Regions from separate parts of the Pseudarthrobacter sp. NIBRBAC000502771 genome, predicted to be linked through region 2. Evidence: predicted binding sites of a transcription regulator. Region 2 holds the regulator's gene; each other region holds the start of a gene.

Region 1 (7,217 bases), 1.7 Mb from region 2:
CGATTCCGTCCACCGACTGGTCCAGGAAGTGCCGGACGGCGTCCAGGATCGCGTCCCGGGTGACCTCGCGCAGCGCCGCGACGCTGACGAAGTAGCCGGCATCCCGCGCAGCCCGTTCCACCCCGAGCAGGGTATTGGCCGGGCCGTACTGCGAAAGCTCGCTGCCCAGGACGCCGATGACCTGCGAGCGCCGGGTGACCAGGCTTCGGGCGGCAGAGTTGCGGCGGTAGCCGAGTTCCGCGATCGCAACTTCCACCTTCCGGCGGGTGCCGGGACTCACGTTGGGGTGGTTGTTGACCACCCGTGAGACGGTCTGGTGCGATACCCCGGCACGTGCCGCCACATCCTCGAGCCTGGGCAGCCGCCGCGGGACGCTGTCCGTCACGGGGTTCCCGTCCCTGGCCGCCGCCGGGACCTTTGCCACCGGATCAGATCCCGCCGGCCAGTTTGTAGTAGGCGGCGTTCCAGTTCAGGTCCTTCTTGAACTGGCGGATGGTGGTGCCTTCGTCGATAGTAAGGAGTTCGGTCTTGGCGATCTCGGCGAAGTCCTCGAAAACGTCCATGCCCACCTGGGTGGAGAGCACGGTGTGGTGGGCTGCGCCGGCCGTGAGCCAGGCGGCGGCGGAGGTAGCGAAGTCGGGCTTCGGCTGCCAGAGAGCGCGGGCCACGGGGAGGTTGGGCAGCGGCTGGTCGAGCGGGACGACGTCGACGGCGTTGGCCACCAGGCGGAACCGGTCCCGCATGTCGGACAGGGCGACGACGACGCCCGCGGAGGCGTCGGCGTCGAACACCAGGCGGACCGGGTCTTCCTTGCCGCCGATGCCCAGCGGGTGGATTTCCAGGCGCGGCTTTGCTGCCGTCAGGGAAGGGCAAACTTCCAGCATGTGGGCGCCCAGGATCTTCTCGGACCCGGGCTCCAGGTGGTACGTGTAGTCCTCCATGAGGGACGCGCCGCCGGGCAGGCCCGCGCCCATCACCTTCGCGGCGCGCACCAGGATGGCGGTCTTCCAGTCGCCTTCGGCGCCGAACCCGTAACCGGCGGCCATGAGCCGTTGCACGGCGAGCCCGGGCAGCTGGCGGAGGGCACCGAGGTCCTCGAAGGACGTGGTGAACGCGGCCGAACCATTGGCTTCGAGGAAGCTGCGCAGGCCCAGTTCGATCCGGGCGCCGTACCGCAGCGATTCGTGCCGGGCCGCGCCTGCGCGGAGCTCCGGCACCACATCGTAAAGGTCCTCATACTCGGCCACCAGGGCGTCGACGTCGGCCTCCGCCGCGCCGTGGACGGCGTCCGCGAGTTCGTTGACGGACCAGGTGTTCACCGCAACGCCGAACCGCAGCTCGGCCTCGGTCTTGTCGCCTTCGGTGACGGCGACGTTGCGCATGTTGTCGCCAAAGCGGGTGAGCTTCAGGGTGCGGACGGCTGCCCAGCCAGCGGCGGCGCGCTGCCAGGATCCCACCTGGCGGGCGACCTCGGGGTTGGAGACATGCCCGACAACGGTCTTCCGGGCAATGCCCAGGCGGGACTGGATGTACCCGAACTCGCGGTCACCGTGTGCTGCCTGGTTCAGGTTCATGAAGTCGAAGTCGATGTCCGCCCAGGGCAGGTCCCGGTTGGCCTGGGTGTGCAGGTGCAGCAGGGGCTTCCGCAGGAGGTCCAGGCCCTGGATCCACATCTTGGCGGGGCTGAAGGTGTGCATCCAGGCCGTCACGCCGATAACCGAGTCATCGGCGTTCGCCTCCAGCGCGGTGCGGCGGATGGCATCCGAGTCGGTGAGCACCGGCTTCCAGACGATCCGCACGGGCACCGCGGAGGAGGCGTTGAGCTGGTTGGCGATCTCCTGCGACTGCGCGGCCACCTGCTTGAGGACTTCCTCGCCGTAGAGGTGCTGGCTGCCGGTGAGGAACCAGACTTCGTAGCCGTCGAGGGAAGTGGTTGCAGCGGTACTCATGATTCTCCTGGAAAGATTTTCTGGCCGGTTGGTGGCCGGTGCGTGTTATTGGCCGTAGACGTTCTGGTAGCGGGCATAAAGGGAGTCGATGTGGGCCTGGTCGATGGGAAGCGGCTCGCCCAGCTGCCGGGAAATGTGCACGGTGCGCGCCACTTCCTCGCACATGACGGCGGCCTTGACGGCGGCGCGGGCATCCTTGCCGATGGTGAAGGGGCCGTGGTTCTGCATCAGGACGGCCGGGGACGTGGAATTCTTCAGGGTCTCCACGATCCCGTGGCCAATCGAGTCGTCACCGATCAGGGCGAAGGGTCCCACCGGGATGGAACCGCCGAACTCGTCCCCCATCATGGTGAGCACGCAGGGGATGGCCTCGCCCCGGGCAGCCCAGGCGGTGGCGTACGTTGAGTGCGTATGCACCACCCCGCCCACCTCCGGCATGTGCCGGTACACGTACGCGTGCGCGGCGGTGTCCGACGAGGGCGACAGCGCGGGATTGCCCCAGTCCACCGTGCCGCTGCCGCCAACATTGGTGCCCCTGACCGGGGTGCCGTACAGGTCCGTCACGATCATCTGTTCCGGGGTCAGGTCCTGGTAGGCGACCCCGGAGGGCTTGATGACCATGAGGTCGGTGCCCGGCACCCGGGCGGAAACGTTGCCTGCGGTCCACACCACCAGTTCGTAGCGGGTCAGCTCGGCGTGCAGGGCGCACACCTCCGTCCGGATCCGGGCGATGGTTTCCAGGAGGCCGGTTCCGGCGCCTGTTCCGGCGGTCATGCGGACACCCCCACGGTTGCTTTGGCGGCGACGCCTGCTCCGGGCCGGGCCGCCTGGGCGGCCTTGCGCTGGATGGCCTTGAGCCGGTGCATGACATCGTTGCTGCCCCGGCCGAAGTAGTCGTGCAGGGTGCGGTACTCCTGGAACAGCTCGTCGTAGGCGGCCGCGTTTTCCGGGATTGGGGTGTAGACCTCGCCGGGCTCGGCGCCCATGGCCGCGGCGGCTTCGCGGATGTCCGCGTATGCTCCCGCTGCGACGGCGGCGTGGATAGCAGAACCCAGTGCCGGTCCCTGTTCCGAGCCGATGGTGGACAGAGGCAGGCCGGTGGCATCGGCGTAGATCTGCATCAGGAGCCGGTTCTTCAGCAGCCCGCCGGCAACGATGAATTCCTTGACCGGGACTCCGGCGTCGCGGAAGGCGTCCACGATGGTGCGGGTTCCAAAGGCCGTGGCTTCCAGGAGGGCGCGGTAGGTGTCCTCGGGCCTGGTGGCCAGGGTTTGGCCCACCACCATGCCGGATAGCTCGTGATCCACCAGGACCGAGCGGTTTCCCGAATGCCAGTCGAGCGCGATCAGGCCGTGCTCCCCGATGGCCTGGCGGGAAGCCAGTTCGGTCAGGTACTCGTGGATCCCCAGCCCGGCGTCCTTGGCGGCCTGGTGGTATTCGGGCGGGACGCCGTGCCTGGTGAACCAGCCAAAGATGTCCCCCACCCCTGACTGTCCTGCCTCGTAGCCCCACAGGCCCGGAACGATTCCACCGTCCACGGCGCCGCACATGCCCGGCACTTCCCGCAGTTCGCTGCCGTTCATGACGTGGCAGGTGGAGGTGCCCATGATCGCCACCAGCTGGCCGGGCTCCACGGCCTTCGCGGCCGGGGCGGTGACGTGGGCGTCAACGTTTCCCACGGCCACCGCGATGCCCTCCGGCAACCCGGTCCAGGCGGCGGCCTCCGCCGTCAGGGTGCCGGCGGCATCACCCAGCCGGCCGATGGTGTGCTCCAGCTTGGAGCTGACAAAATCCTTGAAGTCAGGGTTGAGGGCGGCCAGGAACTCTTCAGACGGATACCGGCCGTCCTGGTAGATGCCCTTATAACCGGCAGTGCAGGCGTTGCGGACATACCGGCCGCAGAGCTGCCAGACGATCCAGTCCGCCGCCTCCACCCAGTGGTCCATGGCGGCGTAGGCCTCCGGATCCTCCTCCAGCAGCTGCAGTCCCTTGGCGAACTCCCATTCGGAGGAGATCAGTCCTCCGTAGCGGGGAAGCCAGTCTTCGCCGCGTTCGGCGGCGAGCCGGTTGATCCGGTCGGCCTGGCCCTGCGCAGCATGGTGGCGCCAGAGCTTTACATAGGCGTGCGGACGGTTCGCGAAGCCGGGCAGTTCGTTGAGGGGCGTGCCGTCCGACTTAACCGGAACCATGGTGCAGGCAGTGAAATCCGTGGCAATACCGACGACGGCCGCCGGGTCGATCCCGGCGTCGGCCACCGCTGCCGGGACGGCAGTGCGAAGAACCTCCCGGTAGTCATTGGGCACCTGAAGCGCCCACTCCCCAGGAAGCCGGGCCCCGTCGTCGCCCGCTGTATCCCGGGGCAGGACGTCGGTGACCACGGCATGCGGATACGCATGGACCGCGCTGCCGAGCTCCTTCCCGTCGCGGACACGCACCACCACGGCGCGGCCTGAAAGGGTTCCGTAATCCACGCCGATGACGCAGTGGTCATGGCTGGGCTCGGAGCTGGACGTGGTCAGCGCATCTGGCATGGGGGTTGCCTCCGTCCGGGAGGCATGGGCCTCATTACCGGGTTTGTAGGGGTCAGGGTGGAGCTACGTGCTGCAGCTAGTGTGAACGCTAACAAACTGGAAGTCAATGAGCTGGAAAGTTTTCGGGGATTCCGGCTGGACACTCTTGTTAGCGTTCACAAATCAGTCTATATTGAACCGACACATCAACAATGTGGCCAGGACCAGGGAGCATAGGTGCTGCCTGGTCCACCAACGCTTCGTGGCAGTGCTGCCGCGGAAGGAGAAAATGGTGAGAATCAAGAAACTGATGGGCGCGGTGGCCCTCGTCGTCGCCCTGACGGTGGGCGCCACCGGTTGTGGCTCCCGCGGCGGGGCCAGCGAATCCAGCGGTGCCGCGAAGCCCAGCGATTCACTGGTAGGCATCTCGATGCCGACGCAGACTTCCGAACGGTGGATCGCCGACGGCGCCAACGTGGAAAAGTCCCTGAAGGACCTCGGCTACAAGACAGACCTCCAGTTCGCCAATGACGACATCCCCACCCAGGTCTCGCAGATCGAGAACATGCTGACCAAGGGCGCCAAGGCCCTGATCATTGCCGCCATTGACGGCACCACCCTGACCGACGTCCTGGCCAAGGCCAAGGAGCAGAACGTCAAAGTGATCGCATACGACCGCCTCATCAACGGCACGCCGAACGTCGACTACTACACCACGTTCGACAACTACACTGTGGGCGTCCAGCAGGCCACTTCGCTGTTGACCGGCCTCGGCCTCGTTGATGCCAGCGGCAAGAAGGTCGACGGCAAGGGCCCGTTCAACATTGAGCTCTTCGCCGGCAGCCCCGACGACAACAACGCCAACTTCTTCTGGACCGGCGCCATGGACACCCTCAAGCCGTACATGGACGCCGGCACCCTGAAGGTCCCCAGCGGCCAGACCAAGTTCGAACAGGCCGCCATTCTTCGCTGGCAGGCCCCCGTGGCCCAGAAGCGCATGGAGGACATCATCACCTCCGCCTACAGCTCAGGCACCAAGCTGAACGGCGTCCTGTCCCCGTATGACGGCCTGTCCATCGGCATCATCTCGGCCCTCACCAGCACCGGCGGCTACGCCAAGGGCAGCCTCCCGGTTGTTACCGGCCAGGATGCCGAAAAGGGCTCTGTCAAGTCCATCATCGCCGGCGAGCAGTACTCCACCATCTTCAAGGACACCCGCCAGCTCGGCGCGCAGGCCGTCAAGATGGTCGATGCAGTGCTGAAGGGCCAGGAACCGGAGACCAACGACACCAAGACCTACAACAACAAGGTCAAGGTTGTCCCGGCCTTCCTGCTGAAGTCCCTGATCATCACCAAGGACAACTACAAGAAGGAACTGATCGACTCGGGTTACTACAAGGACTCCGACGTCAAGTAGTCAGCGTCCGGAGGCTGTGGCCGGACCTCCATCCGGCCACAGCCCCTCCCGCCGCCTCCTGCAGCAGCAGGACGGCCCAGCTCCGACCAGTCAGTGGGAATTGACCGATGAACACACCCATTCTTCAGATGCGAGGAATCACCAAGACGTTCCCGGGCGTGAAGGCCCTCCAGGACGTCACCCTGGACGTAAACCGCGGCGAGGTCCACGCCATCTGCGGCGAAAACGGTGCCGGCAAATCAACGCTCATGAAAGTGTTGTCCGGCGTCTATCCACACAACTCCTTTGACGGGGAGATCCTCTTCGAAAACGAACCGTGCAACTTCTCCAGCATCTCGGACAGCGAGAAGCGCGGAATCGTCATCATCCACCAGGAACTGGCCCTGAGCCCGTACCTCTCCATCGCCGAGAACATCTACCTGGGCAACGAACAGGCCACCAACGGATGGGTGGACTGGCGCAAGACCAACCTGGAGGCCGCGAAGCTGCTGGCCCGCGTAGGCCTCGACGAAAATCCCGTCACACCGGTGCAGCACATCAGCGTGGGCAAGCAACAGCTGGTGGAGATCGCCAAGGCCCTGTCCAAGGAGGTGAAGCTGCTGATCCTGGACGAACCCACGGCCGCCCTCAATGACGAGGACTCCGGCCACCTCCTGGACCTGATCCTCCACCTGAAGGGACAGGGCGTCACCAGCATCATCATCAGCCACAAACTCAATGAGATCCGAAGGGTGGCGGACGCCGTCACCATCATCCGGGACGGCAAGACCATCGAGACCCTGCGGCTCGACGAAGGCCAGATCACCCAGGAGCGGATCATCCGCGGCATGGTGGGCCGCGACCTTGAAAGCCTGTATCCGGACCGCCAACCGAACATCGGCGAGGAAGTGCTGCGGATCGAGGACTGGTCCGTGCGCCACCCCCAGGACCACAGCCGCATGGTGGTCAACAATGCCAACCTGCACGTCAGGAAAGGCGAGGTGGTAGGGCTGGCCGGCCTCATGGGCGCCGGGCGCACCGAGCTTGCCATGAGCGTCTTCGGCCGGACCTACGGCACCGCCACCTCCGGGAAGGTCTACAAGTACGGCGAGGAAATCAACACCGCCACGGTGTCTGACGCCATCAGGCACGGCATTGCCTATGCCACCGAAGACCGCAAGCACTACGGCCTGAACCTTATCGAGGACATCAAGCGGAACATTTCCCTGGCATCCCTGCGCAAGCTGGCAAAACGCGGCTTCGTGGACAAGAACCAGGAGACGGTGGTGGCCAACGGCTACCGCAAGAGCATGAACATCAAAGCCCCGTCGGTGGCTGCCGTTACCGGGAAGCTGTCCGGTG
Region 2 (7,217 bases):
AGACCGCCTGAGGCGGCCTGTCCTGAGCCGCTCCCGATAAGCGGTACCCTGTTAAGGAACGTTTTACGTCATTGTAAGAATCTGTCAGTTGTTCAGTTCGTAGCTTTGTCCACGGACATTTCCCATCAGGCAGGTACTGCATCTAGTTTGTAAGGAACTTTCGTGGGTTCAGTTATCAAGAAGCGTCGCAAGCGTATGGCCAAGAAGAAGCACCGCAAGCTGCTTCGCAAGACTCGTCACCAGCGCCGCAACAAGAAGTAGCAATACTTCGAACAGCGTGAAGATGCCCGTCGCCCTCCAAGGCGGCGGGCATTTTTTTGGCTACGCCCGGGGGCCGCGGATGCGGGCGAAGCCTTTCCAGAGGCCGTAGATGGCGCCGCCGAACGTTGCTGCCTTGAGGCCAAGGGTGGCGGCGCGGCGGCCGGCGCGGAAATCGTAGACCGGCCAGTTCCGGTCGCGGGCGTGGCGGCGGAGCTTGGCGTCCGGGTTGATGGCAACCGGGTGGCCTACCAGCGAGAGCAGTGGAACGTCGTTGTAGGAATCGCTGTACGCCCAGCAGCGCTTGAGGTCCAGGTCCTCCTGGTCCGCGATGGCCTGCACGGCTACCGCCTTGGCCGAACCGTGGAGGATGTCTCCCACCAGGCGTCCGGTGTACATACCGTCCGACACTTCCCCCACCGTGCCCAAGGCCCCCGTCAGCCCCAGCCGGGTGGAGATCACCGTGGCCACTTCGATGGGCGTGGCCGTTACCAGCCAGACGCGGCGGCCCACCCGGAGGTGCTGTTCAGCCAACGCCTTGGCACCTGGCCAGATCCGCGACGCGATCATCTCGTCGTAGACCTCTTCGCCCAGCGCCTTGATGTCGTCAACGGTGATGCCGGCGGCGAGGGTCAGGGCCGAATCGCGGACCGCATGGACGTCGTCGATGTTTTCCCCGCGCGCCACGAACTTGAACTGCTTCCACGCGAACCCGGCAGCCTCAGTGAGCGTAAACGCCCCCCGCTGGTGCATCTTGCGGGCCACATGGAAGAGGCTGGCACCGCGCATCAAGGTATTGTCCACGTCGAAAAACGCCGCCTCACCGGGCTGCGGGGCAGCAACCGGCCGTGTAACGACGGCAACGTATTTCTCCTCGGGCATGGACTTGAGTCTAGTCAATCCACATGGCCGGCGCGGTCGGCGTCAACTGCACGGCGCGAACGGCGATACCGTTAAGCCATGGCTACCCCCCGCGTCGTCCTGGTCACCAAAGCTGAGTGCCACCTCTGCGAAGAGGCGCGCGACGCCGTCGGCCGGGTCACTTCCGCGTTGGGCCTTGAATGGCGCGAAGAGCTGGTGGACAACCAGCCCGAACTGCGCGAGCGCTACGCAGAAGAGATTCCCGTGGTCCTGGTGGACGGGGTGCAGCGCGACTTTTGGAAAATCGACGAAGCCCGGCTGGAACGCGTCCTGCGGCGCGCCATGGCCAAGTAGGGGGATGCGAATGACGTCCTTGGATTCAACCCCCCAGCCTGTGCCGGACGTGCCGGATGCCGCGGGCTCACCGGCCAAGCAGATTCCTCCCGCCGCCGTGGCCCGGTTGACGCTATACCTGCGTGCCCTGAATACGCTGCTGGCCGAGGGGGTTGAGCGTGTTTCGTCGGAATCGCTCGCGGAAGCCTCCGGCGTCAGTTCCTCCACGCTGCGCAAGGACCTGTCCCATGTGGGGTCCTACGGGACCAGGGGAGTGGGCTATGAGGTGCAGTACCTGAGCCGCCACATCGCTGCGGCCCTGGGGCTGACCCATGACTGGAAAGTGGCCATCGTCGGAGCCGGAAACCTGGGCAAAGCACTGGCGCGCTACGGCGGCTTCGAATCGCGGGGCTTCGACGTGGTGGCCATTTTCGACGCGGACCAGATGGTGGTGGGCAACGAGGTGGGATGGCTGCGGGTCAGCGACGTGGCAGACCTCGAGACCGTCCTCCACCGCACCGGGGCCAACATGGTGGTGCTGGCACTTCCCGCCGCGGTGGCCCAGGGCATCTGCGACCGGGTGGTGGCGGCCGGTGTGCACAGCGTGCTCAGCTTCGCTCCCGTCATGCTGCAGGTCCCTGAAGGAGTGAACCTCCGCAAAGTGGACATGGCCACCGAGCTCCAGATCCTGGCCTATCACGCCCAACGGGCGCAGGCGCCGGGACAGCCGGCCTGAGCCCAGGTTTAAAAGCGGTGGCCCGGGATGCTGGACATCCCGGGCCACCGCTGCGTTCTGCCGTAGGCGTTACCGCCCGTAAGGGTTGCCGAAGCCGCCGGAATAGGGGTTGGCGAACGGCTGCTGTTTCCGGAAGTACGGGGCAGCGGCCGGGAGGTAGAGCAGGACAATGGCGGCGATGCCCAGGACCGTCCCGAGCGTTCCGAAGGTGGGGACCCCGAACAGGCCCAAAACGGAGAGCGCTGCAAACACGGTTCCGAGGATGCGTGCCCAGTTTTTGCCCTTGCGGACAAAGAATGCCACCAGCAGGTAGAGCGCGACGCCGATGATCGCGAAGACCACCAGCGTGCCGGCGATGACGCTCTTGATGTCGTCATACGTAACGGCCGCTCCGCTGGCTTTCACCTGCTGCTCAAAAGCCTGACGGAACTGTGGGTCATCGAGCTGGGTGAGGCCGGCGAGCACGGAAACGACAAAGATCACCGCGGACGCGATCAGCAGCCAGAACGAGATGTTCACCAGTTGCGGGATGCCGTTGCTTCCCGCCGGCTGGGGCTGCTCCGAGGGGTATTGGCCGTACGGGGACTGGCCATAGGGCGACTGCCCGTACTGGGGAGCATTCTGGCCATATGGGGAACCGTACTGCGGCGCATTCTGGCCGTACTGCGGTGCTGCCGGGGGCTGCGAGCCGTATTGGGGCTGGTTCTGGCCGTACTGCGGTGCGTTCTGGCCGTACTGGGGCGCGTTTTGGCCGTAGCGCGGCTGCTCGGGTCCGGGCTGCTGGCTGCCGGACTGGTCATTGCCGGAATAGGGGTCTTGGGGCGCGGGAGGCGGGACGGGAGGAGTACTCATGGGCGTTCCTTCTGCAGGTCGGGATCCAGGTGGGCTGCCGGGATTCGGTCCTCAGCCTTCCCCCCAGCATGGCTTAGCTCCACCGTACCCCCGGCGGCGGAGATGTGGGTGATGCGGGCGGTATTCACGCACAGAACTGTGACCTGGAACGGCGCCTTTAAACAGCGCACCCCGGCGCCGGGCCGGGAAAGGCCTGGTGCCGGGGTGCGCCGGATGGGGAAGTTATGCTGCGGGGGCGATGAAGGCAAGTTCCAGGTTGATGGCAACCTTGTCGCTGACCAGGACGCCGCCGGCTTCGAGGACGGCGTTCCAGGTCAGGCCGAAGTCCTTGCGGCTGATGGTGGTCTCGGCGGTCAGGCCGGCGCGGGTGTTGCCGAACGGATCGACGGCCACGCCGTGGAGCTCGGTCTCGAGGGCCACGGGGCGGGTGACACCCTTGATGGTGAGGTCGCCCTGGAGCTCGTAGGCGTCGCCCTTGGGGACGATCGCGTTGGAAACGAAGGAGATCTCCGGAAACTTCTCGACGTCGAAGAAGTCTTCGCCGCGGACGTGGCCGTCGCGGTTGGCGTCGCCGGAGTCGAAGCTGGCGGTCTTGATGGTGGCGTTGACCTTGGAGTCGGCCACGTTCTCGGCGAGGCTCAGGGTGGCCTCGGCTTCCTTGAACTGGCCGCGGACCTTGCTGATGCCGGCGTGCCGGACGGTGAAGCCGATCTCGCTGTGGGAGTTGTCCAGGGTCCAGGTGCCGGTGGTGACGTCTGCGGGAAGTGCCATGATGTTGCTCCTTGGTGTGAATGCCTGCTGTGGTCCTGCGGTTGAATCTTCATCGGTTGAAGCCTCAACTATCTTGCTGCATCCAGTATAAACATGCGTTTGCATGTTTTGTTCCCGCTTTCGGAACATTTCTTCAGAAACTTAAGTTCTACTCTTTGTAGAAAGCGCGTCCCGGAGATTTCGGATCGCACGCCATCTTTGAGAAACTGGTAAACATGCCCCAAGCCACTGTCCATCTGCTCCGCCACGGCGAGGTCCACAATCCCGACGGCGTTCTCTATGGACGGCTCCCGGAATTCCACCTCTCCGAGCTGGGGCAGGAGATGGCCCGGACCCTGGCCGAGCACTTCCGGCAGCGCGCCGAGCGCGGCGCCCGGATTACCTACCTGGCCGCCTCACCGCTTGACCGTGCGCAGGAAACCGCGCGGCCGACGTCGGAAGCGCTGCGCCTGCAGATCCACACCGACCAGCGCATCATAGAAGCGGAAAACTACTTTGAGGGCATGAAGGTCACCAAGGCTGAACTCCGCCGGCCAAAGCACTGGCCTCGCCTGGTCAACCCGTTGCGCCCGTCGTGGGGCGAACCGTACAAGGAGCAGGCGGCAAGAGTGGCGGCTGCGGTGCAGGACGCACGGCTGCGCGCCATCGAACTGGCCGGCGGCGACTTTGGTGCCGCTGGCCCCGAGGCCATCCTCGTCAGCCACCAGCTTCCAATCTGGGCGGCACGGCTGAGTGCGGAGGGCCGGCCGCTGTGGCACGACCCGCGCAAGCGCGAGTGCACCCTGACATCCCTTACGTCCCTGGTTTTCGACGACGACGGCTCGCTTTTGCGGGTCGAGTACAGCGAGCCTGCGGCGTCCCTTCTTCCCGGTGCCGCCAGCACCCCTGGAGCCTAGCAGTGAGCAACAACAACCTTCCCTCGCGCCGGAGCCTGCTCTCGGCAGGCGGCATGGCCCTGACCGCGCTGACCCTTGGCCTGTCCGGCTGCGCCCAGGAGGATGCCCTGGCCAAGCAGGCCAAGGCCGGTGACAACAAGAACTATGTTGCCGGCGACGGCTCCGTAACCGAGTTCGCCGCCGGGGACCGCAAGGAAGCCGTGCAGATCCAGGGAGCGCTTTTCAGCGGCGCCGCCGTGACCCCCGCAGACTTCCAGGGCAAGGTCAGCGTCCTGAACTTCTGGTTCGCCGCCTGCGCGCCGTGCCGCGTGGAGGCGCCGCTCCTGGAGGAGCTGCACCAGGAGTTCAAGGACCAGGGCGTGCAGTTCTTCGGCGTCAACCTCCGGGACGAGAAGCCCACGGCCGAAGCGTTCGAGAAGACCTTCAACCTGACCTACCCCAGCTTTGACGACAAGGACGGCAGCGTCCTGCTCTCCGTGTCGGGCCTGGTCCCGCCCGGCGCCGTACCCACCACGCTGGTGCTGGACAAGCAGGGCCGCGTGGCCTCCCGCGTCCTCGGGGAAATCGAGAAGGGCACCCTGAAAGCCCTCATCACCGCCGCCGTGGCGGAATAGGGACGGGCCGGGACCGTGAACAGCCCCTTCGCCGAAGCCATCCTCAGCGGCTCCCTCCTGCTCGCCATTCCGGTGGCCCTGCTGGCAGGACTGGTGTCCTTCCTTTCGCCGTGCGTCCTTCCCCTGGTTCCCGGATACCTGGGCTACGTGACCGGCCTGAGCGGCGTGGACCTGCAGAAGCAGAAACGCGGGCGGATGCTTGCGGGCATTGGATTGTTCGTCCTGGGCTTCTCCGTGATCTTCGTCCTGCTGGGCGGTGCATTCGGCCAGCTGGGCACGCTGATTACGGGCAGCCAAAATGCCTGGATCACCCAGCTCCTGGGCGTCCTGGTCATCATCATGGGGATCGTCTTCATGGGCGGTTTCAGCTGGCTGCAGCGTGACGCGAAGATCCACGCCAAGCCGCCCGCCGGGCTCTGGGGAGCGCCACTGCTGGGCCTGACCTTCGGCCTGGGCTGGGCCCCGTGCATCGGCCCCACCTACTCCGCCGTGCAGCTGCTCAGCCTCTCCGGCGGATCCTCTGCGGCCAAGGGTGCTTTCCTGGCCTTTGTCTACAGCCTGGGACTTGGCATCCCGTTCCTGCTGATCGCCGTGGCCCTGCGCCGGGGGATGGGCGTCATGGCGTTCTTCCGCAAGCACCGCGTGGCCATCCAGCGGACCGGCGGCGGGATCCTGGTGGTGCTCGGGATTTTGATGGCCACCGGGGTGTGGGGTGCCTGGGTGACCGGGCTGCAGTACTGGTTCCAAACCGACGTGAAGTTGCCGATCTGATGAGCGAGCGTGTGAACGTAAAGAAGAAGCAATCCGCCCCTGTAGCAGAGGCGAAAGCCCAGGCCGCCCTTCCGGCCCTGGGACCCAAGGGCATGCTGCGGTGGGCCTGGACCCAGCTGACCAGCATGCGCACCGCGCTGTTCCTGCTGCTGCTCCTGGCCGTCGCCGCGGTCCCGGGATCACTGTTCCCGCAACGCCCGGCAAACCCGGCGGTGGTAACCCAGTACATCAAGGACCACCCTGACTACGGCAAGCTGCTGGACTCCCTGCAGCTCTACGACGTCTACTCCTCGGCCTGGTTCTCGGCGATCTACCTGCTGCTCTTCATCTCCCTGATCGGCTGTGTGGTACCCCGCGCCATCGCCCACTACAAGGCCATGCGCTCCCAGCCGCCGCGGACCCCGCAGCGCCTCTCCCGGCTGCCCGAATACGGCACCCTGGTGATCCCCGCCGGTGCGGCCATCCCGTCGTCGGACGCCATCAACGGCGCGGCCCGGGTGCTGCGGAAACGCGGCTACCGGGTGGAGGTCAGGGATGCCGACGGCGCCCTTCCGTCCCTGGGTGCCGAACGCGGCTTCATGAAGGAAGTGGGCAACCTGGTCTTCCACACCTCGCTCATCGGCGTGCTGGTGTCCGTGGCAGCCGGCGGCCTGTTCGGGTACAGCGGCCAGCGCATCCTGGTCGAAGGCGACACGTTCGTGAACACCCTGGTGGGCTACGACCAGTTCAACCCGGGAACCAACTTCCAGCCCAGCCAGCTCCAGCCCTACTCGCTGCAGCTGGACAAGTTCAACATCACGTTCGACCGTGAATCCAAGGGCAAGTTCGGCCAGCCCATCGACTTTGCCGCCACGGTAACCACCAAGGAAAACCCGGACGCTCCGCCCAAGCGGGAGACCCTGAAGGTCAACGACCCCGTGAGCCTGGGAGGCACCAGCATCTACCTCACCGGCAACGGTTACGCCCCGGTGGTGACCATCCGGGACGGAGCGGGCAACGTGGCCATGCAGGGCCCGGTGGTCGCAAAGCTGCAGGGCGAGAACTACTACTCCTCCGTAGTGATCAAGGTCCCTGACGCGCAGCCGGACCAGCTGGGCTTCGTGGGCTTCTTCCTCCCCACCGCGT
Region 3 (7,217 bases), 490 kb from region 2:
CCGGGTCCCGGCCAGCGGGCGGTCAGCACGGTATCAGGGCTGGGCGTGGTCGGCGCGCTCCAGCAGGCGGGACACCCCGTAGCCAATCACCAGGCCCCAGAACGCTGCATGGATGTTGAAGAGGTTCATGCCTGAGATGGTCACCACGAACGTCACCAGCGAACCCAGGGTGAAGCTGGTGGCAAACGCCGTCACGAAGGCCTGCTGAAGGGCCCGCAGCATCGCGATGCCACCCAGCGCCAGGACAAACTCCTTGGGCGCGGCCAGCATCAGCCGGGTCAGGGTGGGGGCAAACGCTGCAAACACCAGGGCCAGCAGGCCGTACGCCACGGCCGCCGTGTATTGGCGCTCCCTCTTCCCGGACGACGTCAACAGGGCGTTGGTGGGACCTGTCACGCAGGCCGAAACGGCGCCGAAACCGGCATTCAGCACCGAAAAGGCGCCGGAGGCAATGGCGAAGGCATTCACGGGCGGACGGTGGCCGGCGGCGCGGAGGACGGCGATGCCCTGGCCGTTCTGGACGAACAGCACGGTGAGGGCCAGGGGAACCACCAGTTCAAGCTGGGACGCCCATGTGAATGCAGGGACGGTGAAGACCGGGGTGGCCAGGAGCGGTCCGCCGGGTGGGAGGTTGAACTGCCCGCTGGCCGCCACGGCGACGCAGCCTGCCACCAGGGTGCCCAGGACCGGCGGCAGGTACCTGCCAAGCCTGGGAACTGCGGTAAGGACCAGGAATGCGGCCACCATCGGTGCAGCCACGGCCGGATTGTCCTGGGTGGAGGCAACGATGTCTGTGCCGAATTTCAGGAACACCGCGGCCACCATGGCCATCACGAGCGGCATGGGCACCAGCGCCATGGCTTTGCGCACCACGCCGGTGGCGCCCAGGGCGAGGATCAGCACGCCGGAGGTGAAGAAGGCCCCGACGACTTCGGCGAAGGCCAGGTGCTGAAGCGAAGGTCCCAGGAGTACCGTGCCGGGGATGGACCAGGCGAAACCCAGGGGCTGCCGGTAAATGAGGGACATCAGCAGCGTGGCCGCCCCGCCGGAAAACAGGATGCCAAAAACCCACGACGACAGCTGGCCCTGGGTCAGGCCGCCCGCTGTTCCGACGGCCAGGGTGACGGCGATGGGTCCGGACGCCGCGAAAATGAGCCCGATGGCCCCGTTGGAGACATAGGACAGACCCAGATCGCGAAGAATCCGCCGCGGGCCTGCGGGCCGGACCCCCGGCCGCTCCAGCAGGGGTTCCGGCGCCGGCGGGGCCGGCTCAACAGAGCTTGCGGTCGGATGTTGGCGGGGGTGGCTCATCGGGGCTCCTGGCTGGGGCGGAAAGACCGGAGGCGCTCCGAAGCATCAGCTCCGGAGCGCCTCCGTGTGGGGGTATCTCCCAGTTTGCGTGCTACTTCTTCTGGCCCTGCTTGGCCAGGACGTAGTCATAAACTACTTCCTCGCCCTTTCCGTCGGTACGGGGGCGGGGGTCCAGCATCAGTTCAGGCTTCACTGCCGAGGCGATGTCGTCAGCATTGTGGGGATCGCCGGGGAAGTAGAGCTGCTGGGTGACCGGCTCGTAGCCCGGTGCGGACACCTTGATGTGGATGTGCGCGGGACGCCAGGCGTGCCAGCCCGCGGCGCTGATCAGCTGCCCGCAGGCCCCGTCCGTGGGGATCTGGTAGGGCGCCGGACGCATGGTGTTGATTTCGAACCGGCCGTCGTCCGCGGCCTTGACGGTGGCGCGGAAGAGCCACTCGGGCATGCCCGGGGCGTACTGGGAGTAGAAGCCGGCGGCGTCCGCGTGCCAGATTTCCACCTGGGCACCCTGGATCGGGTTGCCCTCGGTGTCGGTGAACTGGCCGGTGAACCGCAGCGGGGTGCCCTCCTCGTCGTCGCGCATTTCCACGGTGGCGGGCGTCTGGAGTTCCGGGGAACCGGGAACGTAGTAGGGACCCTCGATGGTGCCCACGGTGCCGGGGCGGTCCTGGGAGTTCACGTCCTCAACGGTGTGTTCCAGCCAGACGTCGAGGAACAGCGGCCATTCACCGTCCGTGCCCACCTTGATCAGCCAGGCTTTGAGGGCGTTGTATTCCTCGTAGGTGACCTGGTGTTCGACGACGATGTCGTTGGCGGCCTTGATCAGCGCGCCGGCCAGCAGGCTTACCCGTTCCTTGGGTACATCCACCTGGGCGAGCTTGCCCGATGCGGCGAAGCGTTCGGTTGCCTTGGAGCCTGCTTCGACGGCGGTGCCTTCGTTTTCCGTGCGGCTGTCCGTTGGGGTTTGGGTCATGACGGTGTCCACCTTCTTCATTGAATGGGACAGGAAGGGCTCCTGCTCCCCACGCGGCCTGCGGGGCGGGACGTTCCACCTGCCCTGCTCGGCACCGCGTGATCTCGGTCTCAATCGTAGGCCGCAGATAAGGACGCTACAAATATCAACTAGGCTCCTTTTGAGTCATTATCAGTACATAAAGACACCCTTGGTGGAACCTAGGTATTTGCCTGATGTGAGGCCAATCACGAGCGGCAAGAATTGCTGGACAACGTCCGCCGCCGAAGCCTCTTCCCGAGTGGACCTCCGCCTGTCCGTCCAGCAATCTCCAATGAAGGAGCACGCCATGACCGAGAACCTGATCCATGCCCGCGAGGTCCTTGCCGACGCCGTGATCGACGACCGCGAGAACGGCGTCATCCGGGCCAAGCGCGAGATCTTCACCGACCAGGAGATCTTCGAACTCGAGATGAAGCACATCTTCGAAGGCAACTGGGTGTACCTCGCCCACGAGTCGCAGATCCCCAACGTGGGCGACTACTTCACCACGTATATCGGCCGCACCCCCGTGATGATCACCCGGGACAAGGACGGGAAGCTGAACTGCCTGGTCAACGCCTGTTCGCACCGCGGTGCCATGCTGTGCCGCCGCAAGGCGGACAACCGCACCACCTTCACCTGCCCGTTCCACGGCTGGACCTTCAAGAACTCCGGGGAACTGCTGAAGGTCAAGGACTCACGGAACGCCGGCTACCCCGAGACCTTCAACAAGGAAGGCTCGCACGACCTCACCAAGGTGGCCCGTTTCGAGTCCTACCGCGGCTTCCTGTTCGGCTCGCTGAAGGCTGACGTCCTCCCGCTCGAGGAACACCTTGGCGATGCCACCAAGGTCATCGACTCCATCGTCGACCAGTCGCCCGAAGGCCTGGAAGTCCTGCGCGGCTCGTCCACCTACACCTACGACGGCAACTGGAAGGTCCAGGCCGAGAACGGCGCCGACGGCTACCACGTCACGGCCGTGCACTGGAACTACGCAGCCACCACCGCCCGCCGCAGCGCCGGAGACTCCGCCAACAAGACCAAGGCCATGGACGCCGGCAAGTGGGGCAAGGTCAAGGGCGGCTTCTACTCCTACGACCACGGCCACCTGCTGCTGTGGCAGGAATGGACCAACCCCGAGGACCGTCCGCTCTGGGACCGCCGCGACGAGCTTGTGGCCAAGTACGGCGAGGAGATGGCGAACTTCATGATCAACATCTCGCGCAACCTCTGCCTGTACCCGAACGTGTACATCATGGACCAGTTCTCCTCGCAGATCCGCCACTTCCGGCCGATCTCCGCGGACCAGACCGAGGTGACCATCTACTGCATCGCCCCCAAGGGTGAGTCCCAGGAGAACCGCTCCAAGCGCATCCGCCAATACGAGGACTTCTTCAACGCCACGGGCATGGCCACCCCGGACGACCTCGAGGAATTCCGCTCCTGCAACAAGACCTACTGGGCCACCAGCGCCCCGTGGAACGACATGACGCGCGGCTCCACCCACGAGATCACCGGTCCGGACGAGCAGGCGCAGGCCCTGGGCATGACCCGGGTGATCGCCTCCGGCGTGCGCACCGAAGACGAAGGGCTCTACCCCATCCAGCACGGGTACTGGAAGGAAGTCATGGACCGGGCCCTGGCGGAGGAAGAGGAGCGTTCCGCCCTGGAATCCGTTCCCGTCACCGCCTGAGAGCCCGCCGGAACCAAAGAGAGCGCAGAACCCATGACCAACCTGACCCACACCGCCCCGGTCCTGAAGACCGCGGAGGAGACCGCAACCCTTGAAACGGTCCGGGCGTTCCTGTACCGGGAAGCCCGCCTGCTGGATGACCGCCAGTTCGATGAATGGCTCGAGTGCTACCACCCGGACTCCGAATTCTGGATGCCGGCCTGGGACGTGGACGACCAGCTGACGCAGGACCCCCAGAACGAGATCTCCCTGATCTACTACGACAACCGGGGCGGCATCGAGGACCGGGTATTCCGGATCAAGACCGACAGGTCCTCCGCCACCTCCCTCCCCGAGCCGCGAACGGGCCACAACATCACCGACGTCGAAGTGTTGTCTAACGACGGCAGCAAGGTGGAGGTGCGCTTCAACTGGTTCACCCTGTACTTCCGCTACAACACGACGGACACGTACTTCGGCACCAGCTTCTACACGATCGACCTTTCCGGCCCCCAGCCGGTGATCCTGAAGAAGAAGGTCGTCCTGAAGAACGACTACATCCACCACGTGGTGGACGTCTACATGATCTGACCTCCCGCGCCGGCGCCCGGACTACCCGGGCGCCGCACGGCCTGTCCCATTCCGTGCCCGCCGGGCACGCCAGAACTTTCCCCGGACGCGACGACGCGCCCGCCCAGTCAGGAGGACCCCATGGGCCACAAAGTAGCCCTCAGCTTCGAAGATGGCGTTACCAAAGTCATCAAGGTCGGCGACTATGAGACCGTCATGGACGCGGCTTACAAGGCGCGGATCAACATTCCGTCGGACTGCCGCGACGGCGCGTGCGGCACCTGCAAGGCGTTCTGCGATTCAGGATCCTTCGACCCGGGCGACTTCATCGATGACGCCATGACCGAAGAGGAGCTCGAAAAGGGCTACCTCCTGACGTGCCAGGCCGTCCCGGAGTCGGACCTGGCCATCCAGATCCCGGCCACGTCCGAGTCGGCCAAGACGGCCGCCGCCACCTTCAGCTCCACCATCAAGGAACTCAACCGGCATACCGACACCACGGTCTCTTTCACCCTCGAGGTGGAGAACAGGGACGCCCTGGCGTTCCTGCCGGGCCAGTACGTCAACCTCAAGGTCCCCGGGACCGACGCCGAGCGCTCCTACTCCTTCAGCAGCGGCCCCGAGGTGGACGATGCATCCTTCATGGTCCGCGTGACCCCGCAGGGTGCCATGTCCGAGTACCTGCGCGACCGCGCCGCCGTGGGTGACACCATCAACTTCACCGGCCCGTACGGATCGTTCTTCCTGCGCGAGCCCAAGCGGCCCCTGCTGCTCCTGGCCGGCGGCACCGGCCTGGCCCCGCTCCTGTCCATCCTGGAAAAGCTCGCCGAAAACCCGCCCTCCACCCCGGTCCACCTGATCTACGGGCTCACCCGCGAGGCCGACATCGTGGGCCTGGGCTGGCTGCGCGCCTACGAAGCGAAACTGCCCGGCTTCACCTGGGACTACATCGCCTCCGAGCCCGGCACCTCCGCCCCGCACACCGGCTACGTCACCCAGATCATCGAACCGAAGCACCTCAACGACGGCGACGTGGACATCTACCTCTGTGGCCCGCCGCCCATGGTCAACGCCGTCTCCAAGTGGCTGGACACCGAAGGCATCAAGCCCGCCAACTTCTACTTCGAACGGTTCGCGCCGAAGGAAACCACCGGCGGCGACGCCGAAACGGGTGCCCCGGCTCCGGTTGAGAAAATCCAGGCCGATGGCGACACCATGACCCGCGGCGAGGCCGTGTCCTCGCTGGAGACCGGCAGGCTGGATTTCCGCAAGGAGGACAGCTTCGCCCAGCTGGACGCCCGCATGGGCCTGGAGCTTGCGGTCAGCGAACTGCTGCTGGGACGGCTCAGCCAGGAGCAGCTGCGCCAGTTCCGCCGCCTGGCCGAAGCCACCGCCGGTTCGGTGCAGGCCGGAAACATCACCGATCCCGACGCGTTTGCACGCACCAACGAGGAATTCCACGAGTACCTCTTCACGATCTGTGACAACCCGATGCTCCTGGAGTCCTACCGCCGCCTGGACGTCCACGCCCAGATGGCCGCCGCCTTCGAAGCCGGCACGCCGATCTTCGAGCGCGTCACGCAGGACCACCTCGACGTCGTCGACGCCTTTGAACGCGGGGACAAAGCCAGGCTGCGCGAAGTCATCATGGCCCACGCCCAGGATGCCAAGGGGACCATGGTCGGTGCCATCGACGCCAAGGGCGCACACTGATGGCTGCGCCGTACGCCGGGCAATACGTGACCCCGGGCAGGTTCGGCGGCAAGGTCGCCGTCGTCACCGGTGCTGCCCAGGGGATCGGCCAGAAGGTGGCCGAGCGCATCGGCGCCGAGGGCGGCGCCGTGGTCCTGGTGGACCGCGCGGACCTGGTCCACGACGTTGCCCGCGGCATCAACGACGCCGCCAAGGCGTCCGGGTCGGGCGGGTCGGCCACGTCCGTCACCGCGGACCTGGAGACCTTCGCCGGCGCCACCCAGGCCATCAAGGCCGCGCTCGCGGCCCACGGGCGCGTGGACGTCCTGGTCAACAACGTGGGCGGGACCATCTGGGCCCGACCGTACCAGGAGTACGACGAGGAGAAGATCGAAAAGGAAATCCGCCGCTCGCTCTTCCCCACGCTCTGGACCTGCCGGGCAGTCCTGCCGGCCATGATGGAGCAGGAGTCCGGCACGATCGTGAACGTCTCCTCGGTAGCCACCAGGGGAATGCACCGGGTGCCCTATGCCGCGGCGAAGGGTGGCGTGAACGCCCTGACCCAGTCGCTGGCCATGGAGGTGGCCGGGCACGGCATCCGCGTGGTGGCCACCGCCCCCGGCGGCACGGAAGCGCCGCCGCGCAAGGTCAAGCGCGGGCCGGAGGCCGAATCCGCCACCGAGAAGGATTGGTACCAAACCATCGTGGACCAGACGGTGGACTCCTCGTTCATGAAGCGGTACGGCACCCTGGACGAGCAGGCGGCGCCCATCGTGTTCCTTGCCTCGGACGAGGCGTCCTACCTGACCGGCAGTATCCTCCCGGTGGCCGGCGGCGACCTGGGGTAGGGCAGGTGCTGGACCCACGGCACCAGGGGCGCCCGGGCCGCTCCGGTAGGATTGCGGCCATGACAGCGGGCTCCACCCAGGGCGAGATCGCGGAAGACTTCCCGCTGGCGGGCCGGGCGGCGGCGTTCGA

The links. Region 2 encodes Rex, which represses fermentation and respiration genes when NADH is low (regulators of the CRP and FNR family bind a similar motif). Its sites were predicted from a motif close to CTTGTGAANNNNTTCACAAG; they were not measured.
Region 1: a site for Rex is predicted at 4,623-4,642, ahead of araB (ribulokinase). Genes of this name have one in related genera too.
Region 3: a site for Rex is predicted at 2,499-2,518, ahead of benA (benzoate 1,2-dioxygenase large subunit). Genes of this name have one in related genera too.

The regions. Positions count from the first base shown of each region.
Region 1 is NZ_CP041187.1:209,999-217,215, forward strand. It holds gene NIBR502771_RS00960 (LacI family DNA-binding transcriptional regulator) at 1-385, opposite strand, end outside; gene araA (L-arabinose isomerase) at 429-1,949, opposite strand; gene NIBR502771_RS00970 (L-ribulose-5-phosphate 4-epimerase) at 1,995-2,723, opposite strand; gene araB (ribulokinase) at 2,720-4,480, opposite strand; gene chvE (multiple monosaccharide ABC transporter substrate-binding protein) at 4,749-5,876, shown strand; gene mmsA (multiple monosaccharide ABC transporter ATP-binding protein) at 5,984-7,217, shown strand, end outside.
Region 2 is NZ_CP041187.1:1,899,283-1,906,499, forward strand. It holds gene NIBR502771_RS08830 (helix-turn-helix domain-containing protein) at 1-11, shown strand, start outside; gene NIBR502771_RS08835 (30S ribosomal protein bS22) at 163-261, shown strand; gene NIBR502771_RS08840 (HAD family phosphatase) at 322-1,140, opposite strand; gene NIBR502771_RS08845 (glutaredoxin family protein) at 1,219-1,473, shown strand; gene NIBR502771_RS08850 (redox-sensing transcriptional repressor Rex) at 1,484-2,188, shown strand; gene NIBR502771_RS08855 (hypothetical protein) at 2,258-3,040, opposite strand; gene NIBR502771_RS21105 (hypothetical protein) at 3,037-3,168, opposite strand; gene NIBR502771_RS08860 (YceI family protein) at 3,263-3,811, opposite strand; gene NIBR502771_RS08865 (histidine phosphatase family protein) at 4,027-4,707, shown strand; gene NIBR502771_RS08870 (TlpA disulfide reductase family protein) at 4,761-5,321, shown strand; gene NIBR502771_RS08875 (cytochrome c biogenesis CcdA family protein) at 5,337-6,092, shown strand; gene NIBR502771_RS08880 (cytochrome c biogenesis protein ResB) at 6,092-7,217, shown strand, end outside.
Region 3 is NZ_CP041187.1:1,404,957-1,412,173, forward strand. It holds gene NIBR502771_RS06615 (benzoate/H(+) symporter BenE family transporter) at 34-1,311, opposite strand; gene catA (catechol 1,2-dioxygenase) at 1,403-2,284, opposite strand; gene benA (benzoate 1,2-dioxygenase large subunit) at 2,613-3,998, shown strand; gene benB (benzoate 1,2-dioxygenase small subunit) at 4,032-4,568, shown strand; gene benC (benzoate 1,2-dioxygenase electron transfer component BenC) at 4,689-6,260, shown strand; gene NIBR502771_RS06640 (1,6-dihydroxycyclohexa-2,4-diene-1-carboxylate dehydrogenase) at 6,260-7,087, shown strand; gene NIBR502771_RS06645 (AAA family ATPase) at 7,147-7,217, shown strand, end outside.